Regions from separate parts of the Enterobacter sp. DVT3837 genome, predicted to be linked through region 1. Evidence: predicted binding sites of a transcription regulator. Region 1 holds the regulator's gene; each other region holds the start of a gene.

Region 1 (7,982 bases):
CCACCTGGATCTCGATGCGGTTATTTGGCTGGAGAAGTGGCTCAAGAGCTATCAGGGCACTCTGATTCTGATCTCCCACGACCGTGACTTTCTCGACCCGGTGGTGGATAAAATCATTCATATCGAACAGCAAACGATGTTCGAGTACACCGGCAACTACAGCTCCTTCGAGCGCCAGCGCGCGACGCGTCTTGCCCAGCAGCAGTCCATGTACGAAAGCCAGCAGCAGCGCGTGGCGCACCTGCAGAGTTTCGTGGATCGCTTCAAGGCCAAAGCGTCAAAAGCGAAACAGGCCCAGAGCCGCATCAAAATGCTGGAACGCATGGAGATGATTGCCCCGGCGCACGTGGATAACCCGTTCCACTTCAGCTTCCGCGCGCCGGAAAGCCTGCCAAACCCACTGCTGAAGATGGAAAAAGTCAGCGCGGGCTACGGCGAACGCACTATTCTCGACTCCATCAAGCTCAACCTGGTGCCGGGTTCGCGCATTGGCCTGCTGGGACGCAACGGTGCAGGTAAATCAACGTTGATCAAACTGCTGGCGGGCGAGCTTAACCCGGTCAGCGGTGAAATCGGTCTCGCGAAGGGCATCAAGCTGGGTTACTTCGCCCAGCATCAGCTGGAATTTTTACGCGCGGATGAATCCCCGATTCAGCACCTCGCGCGTCTGGCGCCGCAGGAGATGGAGCAGAAGCTACGTGACTACCTCGGCGGTTTTGGCTTCCAGGGTGATAAGGTCACCGAAAACACCGAGCGCTTCTCCGGTGGCGAAAAGGCCCGTCTGGTGCTGGCACTGATCGTCTGGCAACGTCCGAACCTGCTGCTTCTTGATGAACCGACTAACCACCTGGATCTCGATATGCGTCAGGCGCTAACTGAAGCGCTGATTGAGTTTGAAGGCGCGCTGGTTGTCGTCTCGCACGATCGCCACCTTATCCGCTCCACCACCGACGATCTCTACTTAGTGCATGACGGCAAAGTTGAACCATTCGACGGTGACCTGGAAGACTACCAGCAGTGGCTGACCGACGTGCAGAAGCAGGAAAACCAGCCGGAGGAGTCCGCGAAAGAGAACGCCAACAGCGCGCAGGCGCGTAAAGACCAAAAGCGCCGCGACGCGGAACTTCGCACCCAGACACAGCCGCTACGCAAAGAGATCGCCCGTCTCGAAAAAGAGATGGAAAAACTTAATGCGACACTCGCTACCGTTGAAGAGAAGCTGGGCGATAGCGGTCTGTATGACCAGAGCCGCAAAGCTGAGCTGACTGACTGTCTGCAAACTCAGGCCAAAACGAAATCCAGCCTCGAAGAGTGCGAGATGGCGTGGCTGGACGCTCAGGAACAGCTGGAAGCGATTATAGTAAATAACTGACAAGAATTAGCATCGCATCGTTATGACCCAAATCATTCCATCAGACTTCGACATAGCTACTGAAGAGAGCGCTGAGTTCGTGCCCATGCGCGGCGTGTCCAATCGCCACCTGCAAACCATGCTGCCACGGCTTATCCGTCGCAAGGTTCAGTTCACCCCGCACTGGCAACGGCTGGATTTACCGGACGGAGACTTTCTGGATCTCGCCTGGAGCGAGGAACCGGAACAGGCTCGCCATAAGCCGCGTCTGGTGGTCTTTCACGGTCTGGAAGGTAGCCTGCACAGTCCGTATGCGCACGGGTTAATTGAGGCGGCAAAAGCGCGTGGCTGGCTCGGTGTGGTGATGCATTTTCGCGGCTGTAGCGGCGAGCCAAATCGCCAGAAACGCATTTATCACTCGGGTGAAACCGAGGACGGTACGTGGTTTTTACACTGGCTGCGGGAAAACTATGGCACCGTGCCAACGGCAGCCGTGGGCTACTCGCTGGGCGGGAATATGCTGGCTTGTTTGCTGGCCAAAGAGGGCGAAAGCGTCCCGCTGGATGCCGCCGTCATTGTCTCTGCACCATTTATGCTGGAGCAGTGTAGCTACCATATGGATAAAGGTTTTTCCCGCGTCTATCAGCGCTACCTGCTTAACCTGCTGAAAGCAAACGCGGCGCGCAAACTGAAAGCCTACCCGGAGACGCTTCCGATAAGTCTGCGTCAGTTAAAAAAAGTGCGTCGCATTCGCGAGTTCGACGATCTGATCACCGCAAAAATCCACGGCTTTGCCGACGCGATTGACTACTATCGTCAGTGCAGCGCCATGCCGCTGCTCAGCAAGATTACGCAGCCGACGCTGATCATTCATGCCAAAGATGACCCGTTTATGGATCATCATTCTATTCCCGCTCAGGAATTCCTGCCCGACAACGTTCACTATCAGTTGACGGAGCATGGCGGCCACGTCGGGTTTATCGGTGGCACACTGCGTCGCCCGAAAATGTGGCTTGAGACGCGTATTCCTGACTGGTTAACCCCGTATCTGGACGGTGCAAAATGATCATTCCCTGGCAGGATCTGGCTCCCGAAACGCTCGATAATCTGATTGAAAGCTTTGTATTACGCGAAGGCACAGATTATGGTGAACAAGAACGCTCGCTCGAGCAAAAGGTCAACGATGTAAAGCGCCAGCTCAAAAGCGGCGACGTGGTGCTGGTATGGTCAGAACTGCATGAGACGGTCAATATCATGCCCCGCAACGCGTTTCACGGCTGATCTTTCAACCTTTCCAGTCAGGGAGTTGCTATGTCTGCCAGACATCCGGTTATTGCCGTTACGGGGTCGAGTGGTGCGGGAACCACCACCACCAGCCTCGCATTTCGCAAGATTTTCGCCCAGCTGAATCTCCGTGCGGCGGAGGTCGAAGGCGACAGCTTTCACCGCTATACGCGCCCGGAGATGGACATGGCCATCCGTAAAGCGCGCGATCTGGGTAAACACATCAGCTACTTTGGCCCGGAAGCCAATGACTTCGGCCTGCTGGAGCAAACCTTCGTCGAATATGGCAAGAGCGGCACAGGGCAATCCCGCAAGTATCTGCATACTTACGATGAAGCCGTGCCATGGAACCAGGTGCCGGGTACCTTTACCCCCTGGCAACCCCTGCCGGAACCCACTGACGTGCTGTTTTATGAAGGGCTGCATGGCGGCGTGGTAACTCCCCATCACGACGTAGCGCGCCATGTGGATCTGCTGGTTGGCGTGGTACCGATCGTGAACCTGGAGTGGATCCAGAAGCTGACGCGTGACATGAGCGAGCGCGGCCATTCACGAGAAGCGGTGATGGACTCCGTGGTGCGCTCCATGGAGGATTACATTAATTTCCTGACGCCGCAGTTCTCCCGTACCCATATTAACTTCCAGCGAGTACCGACAGTCGATACCTCCAACCCATTCGCGGCCAAAAGCATCCCGTCGCTGGATGAGAGCTTTGTGGTGATCCATTTCCGCAACCTCGAAGGCATTGATTACCCCTGGCTGCTGGCCATGCTGCAGGGCTCGTTTATTTCGCACATGAATACATTAGTGGTGCCGGGCGGAAAAATGGGGTTGGCGATGGAGCTCATCATGACGCCGCTGGTACAGCGGTTGATGGAAGGGAAGCAGATCGCGTGATCATATTCCCTCTCCCGGTGGGAGAGGGTTAGGGTGAGGGCATCAACACGCACGATGCCCCATCAATCACGCCTCGATCACTTCATACGAATGTGTAATTTTTACCGCTTTCTCCAGCATTAACGCCACAGAGCAGTATTTCTCCGCAGACAAGTCCACCGCGCGTGAAACGGCCGCGTCTTTCAGGTCTTTACCGGTGACCACAAAGTGCAGGTTAATATGGGTGAACAGGCGTGGCGCCTCTTCACGACGTTCCGATGTGAGTTTAACTTCGCAATCCGTTACATCATGACGGCCTTTTTGCAGAATCGAGACCACATCAATCGCGCTGCATCCACCGGCAGCCATCAATACCATCTCCATCGGGCTTGGTGCTTTATCGCCGGAGTTACCATCCATCAAAACCTGGTGCCCTGAAGCGGACTCGCCCAGGAACGTTAAACCTTCAACCCATTTCACGCGCGCTTGCATATTCATTAACTCCAACGTTGCATTTTTGGTGACAGATTACGCGTGCGTTACATTTCTCGCAATGGAAGGCGACCTGCATCATGCTGAAGCGAGACACCAGGAGACACGCGGCGAAAGCTATGCTAAAACACTCAGGATGCTACAGTAATACATTGACGTTACACATGTATGCAGAGGACATCAAACTTTACTGGCTGCGAAACGTTACGATAGCCGACTTCCCAGGGTATGGGTAAGAATTCGATTGCAACCCCAGAGTCCGGATGCATCTGATGACTCTGGTGACAGCTTATAACAGAGGATAACAGCGCATGGTGCTTGGCAAACCGCAAACAGACCCGACTCTCGAATGGTTCTTGTCTCATTGCCACATTCATAAGTACCCATCGAAGAGCACGCTGATTCACCAGGGTGAAAAAGCGGAAACGTTGTATTACATCGTAAAAGGCTCGGTGGCAGTGCTGATCAAAGATGAAGAAGGGAAAGAGATGATCCTTTCTTATCTGAACCAGGGCGATTTCATCGGTGAACTGGGCCTGTTTGAAGAAGGCCAGGAACGTAGTGCCTGGGTTCGTGCAAAGACAGCATGTGAAGTGGCTGAAATTTCTTACAAGAAATTCCGTCAGTTGATTCAGGTTAACCCTGATATCCTGATGCGTCTTTCTTCCCAGATGGCTCGCCGTCTGCAGGTTACATCTGAGAAAGTGGGTAACCTCGCCTTCCTGGACGTTACCGGTCGTATCGCGCAGACTCTGCTTAACCTGGCAAAACAACCCGATGCGATGACCCACCCTGACGGCATGCAGATTAAAATTACCCGTCAGGAGATCGGCCAGATCGTCGGCTGCTCCCGTGAAACAGTGGGCCGTATTCTGAAAATGCTGGAAGATCAGAACCTGATCTCCGCCCACGGTAAAACCATCGTGGTCTACGGAACGCGTTAATTCCACTCAAACGGCGTGCCATCGCAAGGTGTCACGCCGTTTTTGTCTCTCTTCCCCATGTGGCGCAGGCTGATTTATCACCCGGAAGTTAACTATGCACTGCGACAAACGCTGGTGTTGTGTCTTCCTGTGGCCATCGGTCTGATCCTCGGACATCTTCAGCAAGGTCTGCTGTTTTCTCTCGTGCCCGCCTGCTGCAACATTGCTGGCCTGGACACACCGCATAAGCGCTTTTTTAAACGTCTGATTATTGGCGGCTCGCTGTTTGCTGGCTGTAGCCTCGCCGTGCAGCTCTTACTCGCCCGCGATATTCCGCTGCCGTTAATCCTGACCGTGCTGGCGATGACGCTCGGCGTCACCGCTGAAATCAGTTCCCTTCATGCGCGCCTGCTTCCCGCCTCACTGATAGCGGCCATCTTCACGCTGAGCCTCGCGGGTAACATGCCGGTGTGGGAGCCGCTACTGATCTACGCCCTGGGTACGCTGTGGTATGGGCTGTTTAACTGGTTCTGGTTCTGGCTGTGGCGGGAACAGCCCCTGCGTGAATCATTGAGCCTGCTCTATGTGCAACTTGCGGATTACTGCGAGGCCAAATACACCCTGCTCACCCAGCATACCGATCCGGAAAAATCGTTACCGCCGCTGCTGACGCGCCAGCAAAAGGTGGTGGATCTGATAAGCCAGTGTTATCAGCAACTACACATGCTCGCCGCCAACAAGAATCACGAATACAAACGGCTGCTGCGTATCTTCCAGGTGGGGCTGGATCTGCAAGAACATATCTCCGTGAGCCTGCATCATCCTCAGGAGGTGCAAAAGCTGGTCGAGCGCAGCCATGCCGAAGCGGTGATCCGCTGGAATGCGCAAACCGTCTCTGCGCGTCTGCGGGTGCTGGCTGATGACATTTTATATCACCGCTATCCCACGCGTTTTAACATGGACAAACAACTCGGCACGCTGGAGAAAATCGCCCGCCAGCATGAGGACAACCCGGTGGGCCAGTTTGCCGCCTGGCATTTCAGCCGTATCGCCCGCGTGTTGCGCACCCAACGCCCGCTTTATCCCCGCGATCTCATGGCGGATAAACAAAAACGTCTGCCGTTATTGCCGGCGCTCAGAAGCTATCTGTCTCTTAAATCGTCCGCTCTGCGCAACGCCGCACGGATTAGCGTCATGCTCAGTACCGCCAGCCTGATGGGCATGGCGCTGCATCTACCTAAACCCTACTGGATCTTAATGACCGTGCTGTTTGTCACCCAGAACGGCTATGGCGCCACGCGCGTGCGTATTCTGCACCGGGCGGGGGGAACTATGGCCGGGCTGATTATTGCGGGCGTCACGCTGCACTTTCACGTGCCGGAAGGTTATACCCTGGCGGGAATGCTGATAATTACGCTGGTGAGCTACCTGATTATCCGCAAAAACTATGGCTGGGCTATGGTGGGCTTTACGGTAACGGCGGTATACACCCTGCAACTGCTCACGCTCAATGGCGAACAATTTATTGTCGCCAGACTGATCGATACCCTGATTGGCTGTCTGATTGCCTTTGGCGGCATGGTCTGGCTGTGGCCGCAATGGCAAAGCGGACTGTTGCGCCAGAACGCCCACGACGCGCTGGAGGCCGACCAGCAGGCCATTCGTCTGATCCTGAGCGACGATCCGCAACCCTCCCCGCTGGCGTATCAGCGGATGAAGGTCAACCAGGCGCACAATGCCCTGTTTAACTCGCTCAACCAGGCGATGCAGGAGCCGGGCTTTAACTCGCACTATCTGGCGGATATGAAGCTCTGGGTGACGCACAGCCAGTTTATCGTCGAGCACATTAACGCCATGACCACGCTGGCGCGCGAGCACACGATGCTGACGCCGGATCTGGCGCAGCGCTATTTGCAGTCGTGTGAAATTGCCTTACAGCGGTGTCAGCAGCGTCTGGAGTATGACGCGCCGGGCGAGTCGGGCGACTCGAATATTCTGGAAGCGCCGGAGACGTTAACCCACGGGCCAATGAGCACGCTGGAGCAGCATTTACAGCGCATTCTGGGGCATCTGAACACCATGCACACCATTTCGTCGGTGGCATGGCGTCAGCGTCCGCATCACGGGATTTGGTTAACGCGGATATTAAAGCGGACGGAGTATTAACCTTTTACGATTTTCTCGACTGCCGCGGCAAAACGGGTTAATCCATCTTCAATGTCTTTGTCTTCTACCACCAGCGACGGTGCAAAACGCATCACATCCGGTCCCGCGTTCAGCACCATCACCCCTTCGCGGGCGGCGGCATGCAGGAAATCGCGCGCGCGACCTTTGTACTGCGGTTTCAGCTCGGCACCGATCAGCAGCCCCATCCCGCGGATCTCGCTGAACACGTCAAACCGATCGTCAATCTGCTGCAGGTGTTTCACAAACAGCTCGCGCTTGGCGCTGACGCCGTTCAGAACCTCAGGTGTATTGATAATATCAAATGCCGCGCCCGCCACGGCACTCGCCAGCGGGTTCCCGCCATAGGTGGAACCGTGAGAACCAACGTGGAACGCGGAGGCAATCTCCTGAGTCGTCAGTACCGCACTCACCGGGAAACCACCGCCGAGCGCTTTGGCGCTGGTGAGAATATCCGGCGTCACGCCGTAGTGCATATAGGCAAACAGATCGCCGGTACGTCCCATCCCGCACTGCACTTCATCAAACACCAGCAGCGCCTGATGCTCATCGCACAGCGCACGCAGACCTTTCAGGAATTCTGGCGTCGCCGCCGTCACGCCGCCTTCACCCTGGATCGGCTCGACAACAACCGCGCAGGTGTGGTCGTCCATCACCGCTTTCACCGCATGCAGATCGTTAAACGGCACATGGACGATGTCGGCCGGTTTCGGGCCAAATCCGTCGGAATACTTCGGCTGGCCGCCGACGGAGACGGTAAAGAAGGAGCGTCCGTGGAAGGCATTGTGGAAGGCAATGATTTTGGTTTTGTACGGGCTGTGGCGCGTGGTTGCGTAGTAGCGCGCCAGCTTGAAGGCGGTTTCGTTGGCTTC
Region 2 (7,982 bases), 1.9 Mb from region 1:
AGGAAGGCGTGACCACGCAACTGCTGGAAATGGGCATCGACTCCACCTGGAACGACAATAATGAGTATGAGGTATGGGACGGTGAAGCCCGCTGTTATGGCTTCGGTAAGGAGATCGCCATCAAGCATATTCGCCCGGTGATGCCGCTGCTGATGATGCGCGCCTCGCTGGAAGCGCAGCAGCGTTTCGCGCCGGAAAAACGTCCGTATCTGATCTCCCGCTCCGGCTGCGCCGGGATGCAGCGCTACGTTCAGACCTGGAGCGGCGACAACCGCACCAACTGGGACACCCTGCGCTATAACATCCGCATGGGGCTTGGCATGAGCCTGTCCGGGCTGTTCAACGTCGGTCACGACGTGGGCGGTTTCTCCGGCGACAAGCCGGACGCCGAGCTGTTCGTGCGCTGGGTGCAGAACGGCGTGATGCATCCGCGCTTTACCATTCACTCGTGGAATGACGATCACACGGTGAACGAGCCGTGGATGTACCCTGGCGTCACGCCAGCCATTCGTAGCGCCATTGAGCTGCGCTATCGTCTGCTGCCGTATCTCTACACCCTGCTCTGGCAGGCGCACGCTGACGACGAGCCGATGCTGCGCCCGACGTTCCTCGACCACGAACACGATGCGCAAACCTTCGAAGAGTGCGATGAGTTCCTGCTGGGCCGCGACCTGCTGGTGGCCAGCGTGGTCGAAGCCGGTCAACGCGAGCGCCGTGTCTGGCTGCCGGATAACGACACCGGCTGGTATGATTTTTACACCCACGCGTGGTTTGCTGGCGGCCAGTCGATCGTCCTCGACGCACCGCTGGAAAAACTGCCGATGCTGGTGCGCGCCGGTGCCGGTCTGCCGCTCAGCGAACGCATTACCCACGTGTCCGCTGAAAAAGACGATACCCGCGAGCTGAAGCTGTTCCCGGTGAAGGGCGTCGGGACCACCTCGGGCATGCTGTTTGAAGACGATGGTGAAAGCTGGGGCTACCAGAACGGCAATGCACTGTGGGTGGAATGGGAAATGGTGTGCGATGGCGCATCCATCAACCTGAAGGTAAACGCGCGCGGGGATTATCGTCCGGCGTGGAAAGCGCTGAAGGTGTCGCTGCCTGTAGGGGAAAAACGTACGCTGCGGGTGAACGGGGTTGAAGGGGGTGAGTGGGTGCTTTGAGCATTGCCGGGTGGCGGCTTCGCCTTACCCGGCCTACAAACTGACTCGTAGGCCCGGTAAGCGTAGCGCCACCGGGCTTTTTTTAGTTCTCGATACCTTTACTGCGCAGGTAATCTTCGTAGTTACCGGTGAAGTCCACCACGCGTTCTGGCGTAATTTCGATCACGCGGGTCGCCAGCGAGCTGACGAATTCACGGTCGTGAGAGACGAAGATCAGAGTACCCTGGTACATCTCCAGCGCCATGTTCAGCGATTCAATCGATTCCATATCCAGGTGGTTAGTCGGTTCGTCCATCACCAGGATATTTGGCTTTTCCATCATCAGCTTGCCAAACAGCATACGCCCTTTCTCACCACCGGAGAGCACTTTGGCTGGTTTTTTGATGTCGTCCTGGCTGAACAGCAGACGGCCCAGAATACTGCGTACCGCCTGCTCGTCGTCGCCTTCCTGCTTCCACTGGCTCATCCAGTCAAAGACGGTCAGGTCGTTTTCGAACTCGTATTCGTGATCCTGCGCGTAATAACCAATCTGCGCGTTTTCAGACCACTTCACGGTGCCATTGTCCGGCTGCAGTTCGCCGACCAGGGTTTTGAGCATGGTGGATTTACCCACGCCGTTGGCACCGAGGATGGCAATCTTCTCACCCACTTCCAGCAGTAAATTGAAGTTTTTGAACAGCGGACCTTCATCGAAACCTTTAGTAAGGGCTTCCACTTCCAGCGCGTTACGGAACAGTTTCTTATCCTGCTCGAAACGAATGAACGGGTTCTGACGGCTGGACGCTTTGACTTCTTCCAGCTTGATTTTATCGATCTGGCGCGCACGCGAGGTCGCCTGACGGGATTTAGAGGCGTTAGCGCTAAAGCGGCTGACGAAGGACTGCAGGTCAGCAATTTGCGCTTTCTTCTTGGCGTTATCGGCCAGCAGACGTTCACGCGCCTGGGTTGCAGCCGTCATGTACTCATCGTAGTTGCCCGGATAAACGCGCAGCTCGCCGTAATCCAGATCCGCCATGTGCGTACACACCATATTCAGGAAGTGACGGTCGTGCGAAATGATGATCATGGTGCTGTCGCGATCGTTCAGCGTCTGCTCCAGCCAGCGAATGGTGTCAATGTCCAGGTTGTTTGTCGGTTCATCGAGCAGCAGGATGTCCGGGTTGGAGAACAGGGCCTGCGCCAGCAGCACACGCAGTTTCCAGCCTGGCGCGACTTCGCTCATCGGGCCGTAGTGTTGTTCTACCGGAATGCCAACGCCCAGCAGCAGTTCACCTGCACGTGCTTCCGCAGAATAACCGTCCATCTCACCGTATTGCGTTTCCAGTTCGGCCACTTTATAGCCGTCTTCTTCGCTCATCTCGGCCAGCGCGTAAATACGGTCGCGCTCTTGTTTTACTTCCCACAGCTCCGCGTGTCCCATGATCACCGTGTCGAGCACGGTGAATTCTTCGAAGGCGAACTGATCCTGACGCAGCTTACCGATACGCTCGTTGGGATCGAGCGATACGTTGCCGAGCGTCGGCTCCAGGTCACCGCCGAGGATCTTCATAAAGGTGGATTTACCGCTACCGTTGGCACCAATCAGGCCGTAACGGTTGCCGCCGCCAAATTTGACGGAAATGTTTTCGAACAGCGGCTTACTGCCAAACTGCATAGTGACGTTGCTGGTAACTAACACGGAGAGATTCCTGCGAAAAGTGTGATAAACACGGCATTATGCCACAATTCCGAATTGAGATCCCGCGTTGCCGCAATCCACTAAACTTTAACAAAATCGAAAAAAGTGTGATTTCGTACACATCTGAATTCCCTGTTAGCGGGAATGCACATATAATGCGCTCCCATCACAGATTCAGACTTATCAACTCATCGCCAGAATGGCTTAGATACCTCGCACAACATGAACATGAAATTAACAACGCTTTTTGCGGCGGCGTTAGCCGTAGTAGGTTTTTGTAAGACCGCGTCTGCGGTGACGTATCCCCTGCCAACAGACGGTAGCCGTCTGGTAGGCCAGAACCAGGTGGTGACGGTACCAGAAGGTAACTCTCAGCCACTGGAGTATTTCGCTGCACAGTACCAGCTTGGCCTGTCTAACATGCTGGAAGCGAACCCGGGCGTTGACCCGTATCTGCCGAAAGCGGGTACCGTGCTGAATATTCCACAGCAGCTGATCCTGCCGGATACCGTTCACGAAGGTATCGTCATTAACAGCGCGGAAATGCGTCTGTATTACTACCCGAAAGGCACCAACACCGTTATTGTGCTGCCAATCGGTATCGGCCAGTTGGGCAAAGACACGCCAATGAACTGGACGACCAAAGTTGAGCGTAAGAAAGCAGGCCCAACCTGGACGCCGACGGCCAAAATGCACGCGGAATACATCGCTGCGGGCGAACCGCTGCCAGCGGTTGTACCGGCAGGCCCGGATAACCCGATGGGTCTATACGCGCTGTACATTGGCCGTCTGTATGCGATCCACGGTACCAACGCTAACTTCGGTATTGGCCTGCGCGTTAGCCACGGTTGTGTGCGCCTGCGTAACGAAGACATCAAATTCTTGTTCGAAAACGTACCTGTCGGCACGCGCGTGCAGTTCATCAACGAACCGGTGAAAGCCACGTCTGAGCCTGATGGCAGCCGTTATATTGAAGTGCACAACCCGCTGTCCACCAGCGAAGATCAGATCAACAACAACGAAATCGTACCGGTTACGCTGAACAGCGCAGTGCAGTCAGTAACCTCTCAACCGGACGTAGAGACGACGATTGTTGACCAGGCCGTGCAGAACCGCTCCGGTATGCCGGTGCGTTTGAACTAATCAACCTGCTCCACATAAGTCTCTTAAAAAGACCCCGAATTATCGGGGTCTTTTTGCTTTCCAAAACCGAACACTCTCATCATGTCTTAATAGCCATTTTGCCATAAGTCCCATTCTTGCCATTTTCTGCTAACCCGGCGGGGTTACATCCGCCCCTCTAAATGTTATGATGCGCGTACTTGTAAAATCAGTTTAATCTGTATTTATCAGGTTTTTTTTATTTCCTGGAGCCCGCTCAGTTTGATGATCAGTATTAACTTAACAACGACAAAATCGCGCCTTTATCTCTGTTCGCAAACAGTGTGGTCACTGGCGAACCAGAGTAAAAAGGTCGATCAAATTGTTGTGTGGGTCTCCAGTACACCTTATCTCAGTGACGAAGGCATCACTGAAGAGCCTGAATGGGCGCAGAAAATTCGCCAGACGGGCACCAATCTGGTCTTTAAATGGGTTAAAAATACCGGACCATATCGGAAATTGTTTCCGGCGCTACAAGCAGCAACGGAAGACGATATTCTGATTTATGCTGACGATGACGCTATCTACAACGAAATTTGGGCGGAAACACTGCTGGATGATTTTTACCGCCACAATCAGGAATTTGTGGTGGCTGCGCGTGTGCGAGAAACGGTAAAAAAGAAGAAAGATCTTCTTGATACCTATCGTAATTTCCCGCTTATCACGGTCCCAAAAGTCGTTGAACAGAACTATATCATCACAGGTCTCGGTGGCGTTGTACTCAAGAAGAGAATGATCCCGGAATATTTCCATTATAACGAGGACTTCATTAAGGTTTGTCCTCGAGCGGATGATATTTGGATCAGTAAACTGATTCAGCTAACCAAAACACCTGTCTATGTTTCTGCACAAAGCATTCGTTTTGTTCATGAGATAATCCATGACTACGGATTATCACGTGACAATACCAGCAAAATAAAACGTTCCTGGCTTCAAAAAGTCCGTTTTACATTTAAGCCAGGTCAAATCCAGCATCTGTGCCAGAACGATCTTTATATACAAGACACCGACAGCTATTTCGAATCGTGCGCCTGACAGAGTAGCTAGCCGTTATTGACGATCACAATCCCGCCGTGATCGTAACGATAGTGACAGTGGGCATACTCCAGTGGTGTGCCATCTTCCAGATAAATAACCTGCTCCACTTCCAGTACGGGATCGGTCTGCTCGCAGACAAGATGTTGTCTGTCCAGCGTATTGGGTTTTAACGCCCGTACAATCCGGTACGACCCCATAATTTTCAGCCCCAGCGTCTCCTGGACGTACTGAAATACCGAGCCCTCAAGATGGCTTTTCGTCAGTCCGGGGACCAGGTTCATTGGCATCACAGTTGAATCAAGCGACATGGGTTCACCGTTGAGCAAACGTAAACGAATAAAGTCATAGACAGGCGCATCAGCGTTAATCATCAGCGATGCCTGCTCTTTCTCGTTCGGGAAACGTAGCTCAAAGTGAACCACCTGGCTGGTCACCGTTCCCAAATGTTCCCACGTTTTAGTCGCCCCAAAGTAATCACTGCCGGAGAGATCCCACTGTGAAAGCTGGAGGAAATTTTTGCGGATGAATGTCCCCTGCCCCTGGCGGGTATAAACCAGTCCTTCCACAATCAGCTGCCGCATTGCCTGCTGGATGGTCATCCGGCTGGAGTTGAACTCCGCCGCCAGCGCAAACTGATCCGGCAGCGGTTCATTGGCGGCATACTGCTGACTGATAATGCGTTTCTTAATTTCCCGCGCTATGGTGATGTACTTCGCCGCCATCGTCCTTCCTTTCTGCTAGTTTTCTATCCCGCTGTTTTTCAACGCCACTCTCTCGGCAATTTTGAGGAAAGGCAGGTAGAAGAATACACCAAAAACAATGATTGCCAACTGCACCACCACCGCTCGCCAGTCTCCTGCTGTCGCCAGCCAGGCACTCAGGATGGGTGGCGTTGTCCAGGGAATCATCACTACACAACGCGACATTAATCCCAGCGTGGTACAGAGCCAGGCAAAGTAGATGCCAATGGCAGGCAAAAGTACAAAGGGGATCATCAACGGCAGGTTAAACACTATCGGCAAGCCAAAAATGACCGGCTCGTTGATGTTAAACAGGCCTGGCGCCAGCGACAGGCGCGCCACCTGTTTCGCCGATTTTTGGCGTGAGAAGATAAAAATAGCTATCAACAGGGAAATGGTGCTGCCCGTGCCACCCACCATGCCAAACGTCGGCACGAAGATGTTATTGATGATGTGTGGGATTGGCTGACCGTTAGCAAAGGCCAGCATGTTCTCATTGGTGTTGATCAGCAGGAACGGCTCCAGCACCACGCTATTGACCACCGACTGATGAATACCGAGCGTAAACAGGAAATTACCAAAACTGTAGATAAAGATCGTGCCCGGCAGACTGGTGTTGATGAGTCGAAGTGGCTGCTGAATAAAGGTCGTGATCAGGTGGATCAAATCCGTATGCAGCACGCTTGCCAGCAGAGCCGCCAGTACCGCAAACAGAGAGAGCGTGAGAATAGTTGGGATCAGCGCGGTAAACGATTTACTCACCGCAGGTGGCACATTCTCTCCGAGCGAAATATGCAGTGCTTTCAGGCGCGAAATAGCAATAAACAACTCCGTTGAAAGCAAACCAATCAACACCCCGGCGAAAATCCCGGTGGAGCCGATATTGGCAAACGTCAGCACCTGGGTGACGTTCACCGTGGTATCGCTGCCGACGGGCGTGAGCTGTAAGCGCATCGGCATCATGATGATAAAACTGCTGACGGCGATAACCACTGCCGAGACCGGATTGTCGAAATCTTTGTTGCGCGCCAGCGACCAGGCAATCATTGGAGCCAATAGCAGCGCAGCGATATTCAGCGTGCCGTTGATTATCGCCTCCCCCCACAGCTTACATTGTGCCAGCGTGTCGCCTTCAAAGATCCACGGAAAGACCACGTTATTCACCAGCACCGCCAGACCCGCGAGGATGAAAATTGGCATTACCGTGGCGAAAGCATCGCGCAGGGAACGCAGGTGCACCTGGTTTGCCAGACGCGCCGAGAACTCTACAAATTTATCGACAAAGGACTGCATATGCGGTGTTATTTTTGTTTCAGACATAGCGGATATTTCCCATCAATCAGTCACAAAAACGGCCCGGCAGCGTACAACTTACATCTCGCGTCCGTTGGTATGAATAACCTGTTTTAACCACGCGTAACTTTTCTTGGGCACACGTTTCAGGTCTTTCAGGTCATGGTTTTCACGGTTGACGTAAACCACACCGTAGCGTTTACGCATGTCCCCCTGAGAGCTGAGAATGTCGATGAGGCCCCAGCCGAGATAGCCGATCACCTCCGCCCCGTCCTCGAACATCGCCTCCTTCATGGCCTCGATATGCGCCCGGTGGTAGTCGATACGGTAGGCGTCATCAATCGGGTTCACGCCGTCCCAGGACTCAATCACCCCAATGCCGTTCTCGATCGGGAACACCGGCAGGCGCCAGTCGTTGGCGTAGCGGGTGATGATGGTGCGGAAGCCCAGCGGATCGATCTGCCAGTTCCACTCGGTGGCCTTCAGGTACGGGTTGTTTTTCTCGCCGTGCAGCAGGTAATAGTTCACCGGTGTGCCTTCGGGGATTGCATCACTGTCCAGGGTTTTGCTGGCGTAATAGCTGAACGCCATGAAGTCGTTTTTAGTGCGCGCCAGAAGCTGGAGATCGTCGGCACGGTAGATGTCACTAAAGCCTTCCTGCTCCACCACTGCCAACACCGCCGGGCTGTAGCCCTGACCGGCAAACACTCGCAGCAGGTTTTGGTTGAGGAATTCATCGTATTGTTGTGCACAGAATATATCGCGCGGTTTGCAGGTGGCCGGATAGATCAGCTGATGCGCCAGCATGCCGCCCATCAATTTCCCCGGTTTGGTCTGGTGCAGATACTCAGTCAACGCCATGTGCGCCACCATTGTATGGTGCTGTAGCTCGTAAAGCTCGCGCAGGGT
Region 3 (7,982 bases), 1.2 Mb from region 1:
CTTCCGGATGGCTCTCCGGATAGGTATGAACGCAGATATGGCTTTTATCAAGGTGAGCAACAACCACTTCCGGCAGCGGGCCCGGATGTTCGGTTTTGTCGATAAGCTTAGGATCGACGGGTTCTTCGCTCACCAGAATGGTTACGCTGGCACCCTGAGGTTCATAATCCTGTCTGGCGATATTCAGGATGTTTGCCCCGATAATCGAGCAGGTTTCTGACAGGATCTCGGTCAGACGGTTGGCGTTGTAGAGTTCATCGATATAGGCGATGTAACCATCGCGTTCTTCCGCTGTTTTGGCATAGCAGATATCGTAAATACAAAAACTCAGGCTTTTGGTCAGGTTGTTAAAGCCATGTAGTTTAAGCTTTTTCAATTAGCTCACCCCCTTAGTGGATAAGGCGTCCTGAAGATACTGTGGCAGCGCAAACGCTGCGGTATGAACAGCAGGATTGTAATATCGGCACTGAAGACCAGCCTGATGGAAACGGGCCTGGATAATTTCGGTGGAGAGATGGCGCAGCACGTCGTTATCCGTCGCCCAGGCAAAGGTCATGATCCCGCCGTAGTAGGTCGGAATGGCGGCCTGGTAGAAGCTGACGTCGCCAAAGTAGGTGCTCAGTTTGCGATGGCTATCGAGAGCTTCATCCTGCTGCAGGAAGCAGACGCCATTTTGCGCGACAAAGATCCCACCAGGATTCAGGCAGCGCTTGCAGCCTTCGTAGAAGGAGGAAGTAAACAGCGACCCGCCTGGGCCGATGGGGTCGGTACAGTCCGAGATAATGACATCAAAGGTCTGCGTGGTCTGATTAACGAAGTTAACCCCGTCGTCAATCACCAGATTAAAACGCGGATCGTCATAGCTACCAGCATTGTGGTTGGGCAGGTACTGACGGCAGAAAGAGACCACGCCCGCATCGATCTCCACCATGGTGATGGTTTCAATAGAGCGATGGCGGGAAACTTCACGCAGCATAGCCCCGTCGCCACCGCCGATAATCAGGACATGCTTCGCATGCCCGTGCGCCAGCAGCGGGACGTGGGTCATCATTTCATGATAGATAAACTCATCTCGCTCGGTCGTTTGCACGACGCCGTCCAGCGCCATGACGCGGCCAAAGGCGGCATTCTCGAAGATGATCAGATCCTGGTGATCGGTTTTCTCATGATAGAGCACGTTATCAACGGCAAAGTACTGACCAAACTGGTCATGCAGTGTTTCATGCCACAACGTGTGGTCGGCCATACGCAGACTCCTCCTTTGTTAACATCCGTTACATTCACAAAAAGTGAGCGAAACATGATAGCTAACTCTCACCGTGGTTGCACGGCTACAGGCTCAACAAGGGAGTCGGGAAGCTTATTTCACGTAGGCGAGCAGGCTGAGTGAATCGCGAGCCAGCGCTTTGCATTTTTTGGCAGTAGGGATACCAATACCGCTCAGGTCACGGTAGCTGTCTTCACCAAGAGATTTCATGTCGAAGCTGTCGTAATTGCTGAGGTCCCATTGGTTCTGCTGAGCAAAAAAGACCAGCGCGCGGCGAATTTGCCCGTTGGGTAAATTCTGGTAGCCACAATCATTTTTCAGGAATACAAAAACCGCCGTCAGATCGGCCATATCTTCCGCTTCATTTTCACTTAGCGCATAGCTGTTCGCACACATTGCCATCAGGCTGGTGAACAAAATTGTCCTGAAAAACGTCTTCATTGCTTCTACCACTTCTTCACGGAAAAATAACGTTAGCATACTTGGTGCCAGTGCGACGATCTTTATTATTACTGCTTTACTTGACCTTCCGGTAAGGGGAGGGTTTATGCTCAAAAGATCGCCGGCTGGAAATAAGGAAATGAACATGCAACGTCGTGATTTTTTAAAATATTCCGTTGCGCTGGGGGTTGCCAGCGCATTACCACTGTGGAGCCGCACGGTTTTCGCGGCTGACAGACCTGCCTTACCCATCCCGGACTTACTGACTGCTGACGCTCGTAGTCGTATCCAGCTTGTTGTTCAGTCCGGTAAAACGGCCTTCGGTGGACACAACGCTACTACGTGGGGTTATAACGGCAATCTGCTTGGTCCAGCGCTTCAGCTACGTAAAGGGAAAGCCGTCACCGTTGATATTCACAACACGCTGGCAGAAGAGACGACGCTGCACTGGCACGGGCTGGAGGTGCCGGGCGAGGTCGACGGCGGTCCGCAAGGGATTATTAAAGCGGGCGGTACGCGCAGCGTTACCTTTACTCCTGACCAGCGCGCCGCGACCTGCTGGTTCCACCCCCATCAGCACGGCAAAACGGGCCATCAGGTGGCAATGGGGTTGGCGGGCCTGGTGCTGATTGAAGATGACGAAAGCCGCCTGCTGCGTCTGCCTAAACAGTGGGGGATCGACGATGTACCGGTGATTGTCCAGGACAAAAAATTCACCGCAGACGGTCAGATTGATTATCAACTGGATGTGATGACCGCGGCGGTAGGCTGGTTTGGTGATACTCTGCTGACCAACGGCGCCATTTATCCGCAGCACGCCGCGCCGAAGGGCTGGCTGCGTTTACGTCTGCTTAACGGGTGCAATGCACGCTCCCTGAACTTTGCTACCAGTGATAATCGTCCTCTGTACGTGGTCGCCAGCGACGGCGGATTGCTACCTGAACCGGTGAAAGTGAGCGAGCTCCCAATGCTGATGGGGGAACGTTTTGAAGTGCTGGTGGATATCAGCGACGGCAAAGTGTTTGACCTGGTCACGTTGCCGGTCAGCCAGATGGGTATGGCGCTTGCGCCCTTTGACAAGCCGCACCCGGTGTTGCGGATCCAGCCACTGCAGGTTACAGCATCGGGCACGCTGCAGGATACGCTGACGTCGCTCCCGGCGTTACCTTCCCTTGAAGGTTTAACCCAACGCAAGCTGCAGCTTTCCATGAACCCGATGCTCGATATGATGGGTATGCAGGCGCTGATGGCGAAATATGGCGATCGGGCGATGGCGGGGATGCACCACGGGCAGATGATGGGGCATATGAATATGGACCACGGCAAAATGGGCGGCATGGGCAACATGAATCATGGTGACCATGGTTTTGACTTCCACAACGCCAACATGATCAACGGCCAGGCGTTCGACATGAACACGCCAATGTTTGCTGCCACAAAAGGGCAGTTTGAGCGTTGGGTGATTTCTGGCGAAGGCGACATGATGCTGCATCCGTTCCATATCCACGGTACCCAGTTCCGCATTCTTTCAGAGAACGGCAAAGCGCCTGATGTGCATCGCGCGGGCTGGAAAGATACCGTCAGGGTTGAAGGAGGGGTCAGCGAGGTGCTGGTGAAATTTGACCATGCCGCGCCGAAAGAGTTTGCCTATATGGCGCACTGTCATCTGCTGGAGCATGAAGATACGGGGATGATGTTGGGGTTCACCGTTTAGATTAGTGCGGCCTGATGCCCTCACCCTGACCCTCTCCCAACGGGAGAGGGAATAAACACAAAAACGGCAACCGAAGTTGCCGTTTTGCATATTACCGTAGGCCGGGTAAGGCGTAGCCGCCACCGGGCCTTTTTAGTTACTTACTTTCATCAGGCAGTGCATACGCGACAATATAGTCGCCCATCTTCGTGCCAAACGAACCGTGACCACCCGCAGAGATGACAACGTACTGCTTGCCATTCACTTCATAGGTCATCGGCGTTGCCTGCCCACCGGCTGGCAGACGGCCTTGCCACAGTTTCTCGCCGTTGGTCATGTTGTACGCGCGCAGGTAGTTATCTGCGGTCGCCGCGATGAACAGGACGTTACCGGCGGTGGAGATTGGGCCACCCAGCATCGGCATACCCATATTGAACGGCACCGGAACTGGCATCGGGAACGGCATGCTGTCCTGTGGCGTACCAATACGTTTTTTCCACACAATCTGGTTAGTTTTCAGGTCCAGACCGGAGATATAACCCCAGGCAGGCTGTTTACACGGCAGACCAAACGGAGACAGGAACGGGTTCAGCGTCACGCCAAACGGCACGCCATACTGCGGCTGAATGCCGGATTCGGTCCCTGTGCCTTTCGCGTCTTTCGGTGGCTCCATTGGGTTACCTGGGCCACGTGGGATCAGACGGGAAACGAACGGCAGCGCCATCGGGTTGGCAATCGCCACCTGACGGTTCGGGTCAACGGAGATCCCGCCCCATTCGAACATCCCCAGGTTACCCGGGAAGACCAGCGTGCCCTGCTCAGAAGGCGGGGTGAAGATACCTTCGTAGCGCAACTGGTGGAACATCACGCGGCACACCAGCTGGTCAAACATGGTGGCACCCCACATGTCTGCACCGCTCAGATCTTTCTTCGGACGGAAGCTCAGGTCAGAGAATGGCTGCGTCTTGCTGACGTAATCGCCTTTTGCCGCACCCTGCGGCACTGGTTTTTCTGGCGCAGGCACAACCAGTTTACCGTTGCTGCGATCCAGTACGAAGATGTTGCCGGTTTTCGCCGGAGCGTAAATCACCGGAACGGTTTTACCGTTAACGGTAATGTCCGCCAGTGTCGGCTGGGATGGCATGTCCATATCCCACAGATCGTGGTGAACGGTCTGGTAGCTCCAGGCCAGCTTACCGGTGGTCGCATTCAGCGCCACGATAGCGCTCGCGTAGCGTTCCTGCTCCGGCGTGCGGTTACCACCCCAGATATCGGGTGTGGTTACACCCATTGGCAGGTAGACCAGGTCCAGCTTCGCGTCATACGCCGCTGGCGCCCAGGAGTTTGGCGAGTTAAAGGTAAAGGTGTGTTCATCTGACGGGATCGCATTGGGATCTTTCGCGCCCGGGTCGAAGGCCCACAGCAGTTTACCGGTGTTCACGTCGAAACCACGGATGACGCCGGAGGTTTCACGCGTGGAGAAGTTATCCGTTACCGAACCAGCAATCACGATGGTTTTATCGGTGATGATCGGTGGAGAGGTTGGCTCATACAGACCCGGCGTGGTGTCCGGCATATTGGTCTGCAGATTAAGGATACCTTTGTTGGCAAAGGTTTCGCACAGCTTGCCCGTTTCGGCGTTGATGGCGAACAGGCGGCCATCGTTCACCGGCAGCATAATGCGGCGAGGACAGTCGGCAATGACTTCCGGGCTGGCATTATCGGCACGCGCTTCGTGGTAAGAGACGCCACGGCAGGTGACATGCTGGAACGACGGGTTGGAATTGAGCTGTGGGTCGAAGTGCCATTTCTCTTTACCCGTGGCCGCATCAAGCGCGAACAGACGCTGGTGCGCCGTACACAGATAAAGCATATCGCCCACTTTAATTGGCGTCACTTCGTTGGTCAGTTCGCCCGGATCGTTTGGCATCTTCAGATCGCCAGTACGGAATACCCAGGCTTCTTTCAGGTTTTTAACGTTATCCGCGTTGATCTGCTTCAGCGGGGAGTAGCGTTGACCTTCCTGATTACGACCATACGCAGGCCAGTCACCGTCCGCCACCTGCGAGATAGCCGCAGCAGGCGTGGATTCCGCGTTTAGCGTACCGTTGATCTCCTGCGGGTCGTTAAAACCGGCCCAGGTCAGGATGCCACCGCTGATTAACAGGGCTACCACCAGCGCTGCAACGGCACCACTGGAAGGCACAATCAGGCGACGCCAGACGAAGGGCAGGATCAGCCAGATACCAAAGAACACGAGGATGTCGCTACGTGGCGTCAGTGCCCAGAAGTCGAACCCGACTTCCCAGACGCCCCAGATCATGGTGGCGAGGAGTAATGCAGCATACAGCCACAGCGCGGATTGTTTTCTACGCAATAGCAGGATGGTTACACCAACCATAACCAAACCTGCAATTGGGTAGTACCAGGAGCCGCCAAGCGCGACCAGCCAGACGCCACCGATTAACAAATACAGCGCGCAGAAAGCTGCGAAGGCCGCTGTTAATGTCACCAGTAGACGCGGCTGTTGAGATTTTGTTTCAGCCATAGAAAAGTACTCGTCAGTTTTGTTAATTATTTGCTAGCAATTAATTATAGGCATTAACAAATGTGATCGGAATCACAATATTTGCTTTTTACAACTCATACGCCAGGGTTATCCATTTGCTGATATAATGGCTGGCTTGCGTATCGATGCCGGAGATTAATTCATCCGCATTGAGAGATTTTCATTAAAATCATATGGTTAGTAATATGAAACATACTGTTGAAGTGATGATCCCGGAAGCCGAGATCAAAGCGCGTATCGCCGAACTGGGTCGTCAAATCACCGAACATTACAAGGACAGCGGCAGCGAAATGGTGCTGGTCGGTCTGTTGCGTGGCTCTTTCATGTTCATGGCAGACCTGTGCCGTGAAGTGCATGTGCCACATGAGGTCGATTTTATGACCGCCTCCAGCTATGGCAGCGGCATGTCCACAACCCGTGATGTGAAAATCCTGAAAGATCTGGATGAAGATATTCGTGGCAAAGATGTGTTGATCGTTGAGGACATCATCGACTCCGGCAACACGCTGTCTAAAGTGCGCGAGATCCTGAGCCTGCGTGAACCGAAATCCCTGGCTATCTGCACATTGCTGGATAAGCCTGACCGCCGTGAAGTACAGGTTCCGGTGGAGTTCGTGGGTTTCTCGATTCCTGACGAATTCGTCGTCGGTTACGGCATTGACTACGCGCAGCGCTATCGTCATCTGCCGTATGTGGGGAAAGTGGTATTGCTGGACGAGTAATGGTGGGCTGATGCCCTCACCACGGCCCTCTCCCTGTGGGAGAGGGAGAAAATTCCCGGCTTTATTTATGGTTTACATGCTTAAGCTGAAGGTTGGCAATTCCCGAACGGTAACGCTGTTCCAGCGTTTCGCGGTTTGTTGCAGTCACTTCCAGATTGCGCAGCAGGCCATCGTGAATACCGTACGCCCAGCCGTGGACAGAGACCTTCTGCCCGCGCTTCCACGCCGATTGCATAATCGTTGAGTGGCCCAGGTTATAGACCTGCTCCATCACGTTGAGTTCGCAAAGGGTGTCCATGCGACGCTCTTGCGGCATTTCGCCGAGCAGTGAGCTATGTTTGAACCAGATATCGCGGATGTGCAGCAGCCAGTTATCAATGAGCCCCAGTTCCGTGTTTTCAACCGCCGCCTGTACGCCGCCGCAGCCATAGTGACCGCAAATAATGATGTGCTCGACTTCCAGAACGTCAACGGCATACTGAACCACAGAAAGACAGTTGAGGTCGGTATGGATCACCAGGTTGGCGACATTACGGTGAACAAACAGTTCACCGGGCTCGAGGCCGGTCAGGCGTTCGGCCGGGACGCGGCTGTCGGAACACCCAATCCACAGAAAGCGTGGGTTCTGGGCTTGCGCCAGTTTTCCAAAAAATCCGGGGTCTTCCTCCACCAGCATTTTTGACCATAGTGCATTGTTGCTGATGAGTGTATCTATGTTGTTCATGGAGGTTAGCGACCTGTAACCGAGTTATTGCGTTGCGCTACTATAGGGTAACCCGACTTTTAATGAAACCACACAACGTGTGTAAGAACTGAAGGTAAGTTAAATTCATGGCTATTGCACTGGAGCTTGAGCAGCTTAAAAAAACCTATCCAGGTGGCGTTCAGGCGCTACGCGGGATAGATCTAAAAGTAGAGGCCGGTGATTTTTACGCGCTTCTGGGACCGAACGGCGCGGGGAAATCCACCACGATCGGTATTATCAGCTCGCTGGTTAATAAAACGTCCGGTCGGGTCAGCGTCTTTGGTTATGACCTGCAAAAAGACGTGGTGAACGCCAAGCGCCAGCTGGGGCTGGTTCCGCAGGAGTTCAACTTTAACCCCTTTGAAACCGTACAACAGATTGTAGTGAACCAGGCAGGTTACTACGGCGTTGAGCGCAAAGAGGCGCTTGAGCGCAGCGAAAAGTATCTAAAACAGCTCGATTTGTGGGAAAAGCGTAACGAACGTGCGCGGATGTTATCCGGTGGGATGAAGCGCCGTTTGATGATTGCGCGTGCGCTGATGCAT

The links. Region 1 encodes CRP, which controls carbon source genes, mostly activating them, when cyclic AMP is high. Its sites were predicted from a motif close to ATGTGANNNNNNTCACAT; they were not measured.
Region 2: the regulator CRP is predicted to act here: its motif matches at 2,861-2,878, upstream of AC0XWG_RS00075 (ABC-F family ATPase).
Region 3: the regulator CRP is predicted to act here: its motif matches at 6,010-6,027, upstream of hpt (hypoxanthine phosphoribosyltransferase).

Annotation. Positions count from the first base shown of each region.
Region 1 covers NZ_JBWDLA010000001.1:1,884,916-1,892,897, reverse strand. The annotation lists gene AC0XWG_RS09175 (ABC transporter ATP-binding protein) at 1-1,372, shown strand, start outside; gene AC0XWG_RS09170 (hydrolase) at 1,395-2,417, shown strand; gene AC0XWG_RS09165 (YheU family protein) at 2,414-2,632, shown strand; gene AC0XWG_RS09160 (phosphoribulokinase) at 2,663-3,532, shown strand; gene AC0XWG_RS09155 (OsmC family protein) at 3,599-4,003, opposite strand; gene crp (cAMP-activated global transcriptional regulator CRP) at 4,315-4,947, shown strand; gene AC0XWG_RS09145 (YccS/YhfK family putative transporter) at 5,005-7,092, shown strand; gene argD (bifunctional acetylornithine/succinyldiaminopimelate transaminase) at 7,089-7,982, opposite strand, start outside.
Region 2 covers NZ_JBWDLA010000001.1:17,726-25,707, forward strand. The annotation lists gene AC0XWG_RS00070 (glycoside hydrolase family 31 protein) at 1-1,163, shown strand, start outside; gene AC0XWG_RS00075 (ABC-F family ATPase) at 1,246-2,841, opposite strand; gene ldtB (L,D-transpeptidase) at 3,064-3,984, shown strand; gene AC0XWG_RS00085 (glycosyltransferase) at 4,228-5,037, shown strand; gene AC0XWG_RS00090 (GntR family transcriptional regulator) at 5,046-5,762, opposite strand; gene AC0XWG_RS00095 (PTS sugar transporter subunit IIC) at 5,778-7,100, opposite strand; gene AC0XWG_RS00100 (glycoside hydrolase family 1 protein) at 7,152-7,982, opposite strand, start outside.
Region 3 covers NZ_JBWDLA010000001.1:661,198-669,179, reverse strand. The annotation lists gene speD (adenosylmethionine decarboxylase) at 1-376, opposite strand, end outside; gene speE (polyamine aminopropyltransferase) at 377-1,246, opposite strand; gene AC0XWG_RS03300 (YacC family pilotin-like protein) at 1,361-1,708, opposite strand; gene cueO (multicopper oxidase CueO) at 1,854-3,422, shown strand; gene AC0XWG_RS03290 (glucose/quinate/shikimate family membrane-bound PQQ-dependent dehydrogenase) at 3,559-5,949, opposite strand; gene hpt (hypoxanthine phosphoribosyltransferase) at 6,156-6,692, shown strand; gene can (carbonate dehydratase) at 6,754-7,416, opposite strand; gene AC0XWG_RS03275 (ABC transporter ATP-binding protein) at 7,524-7,982, shown strand, end outside.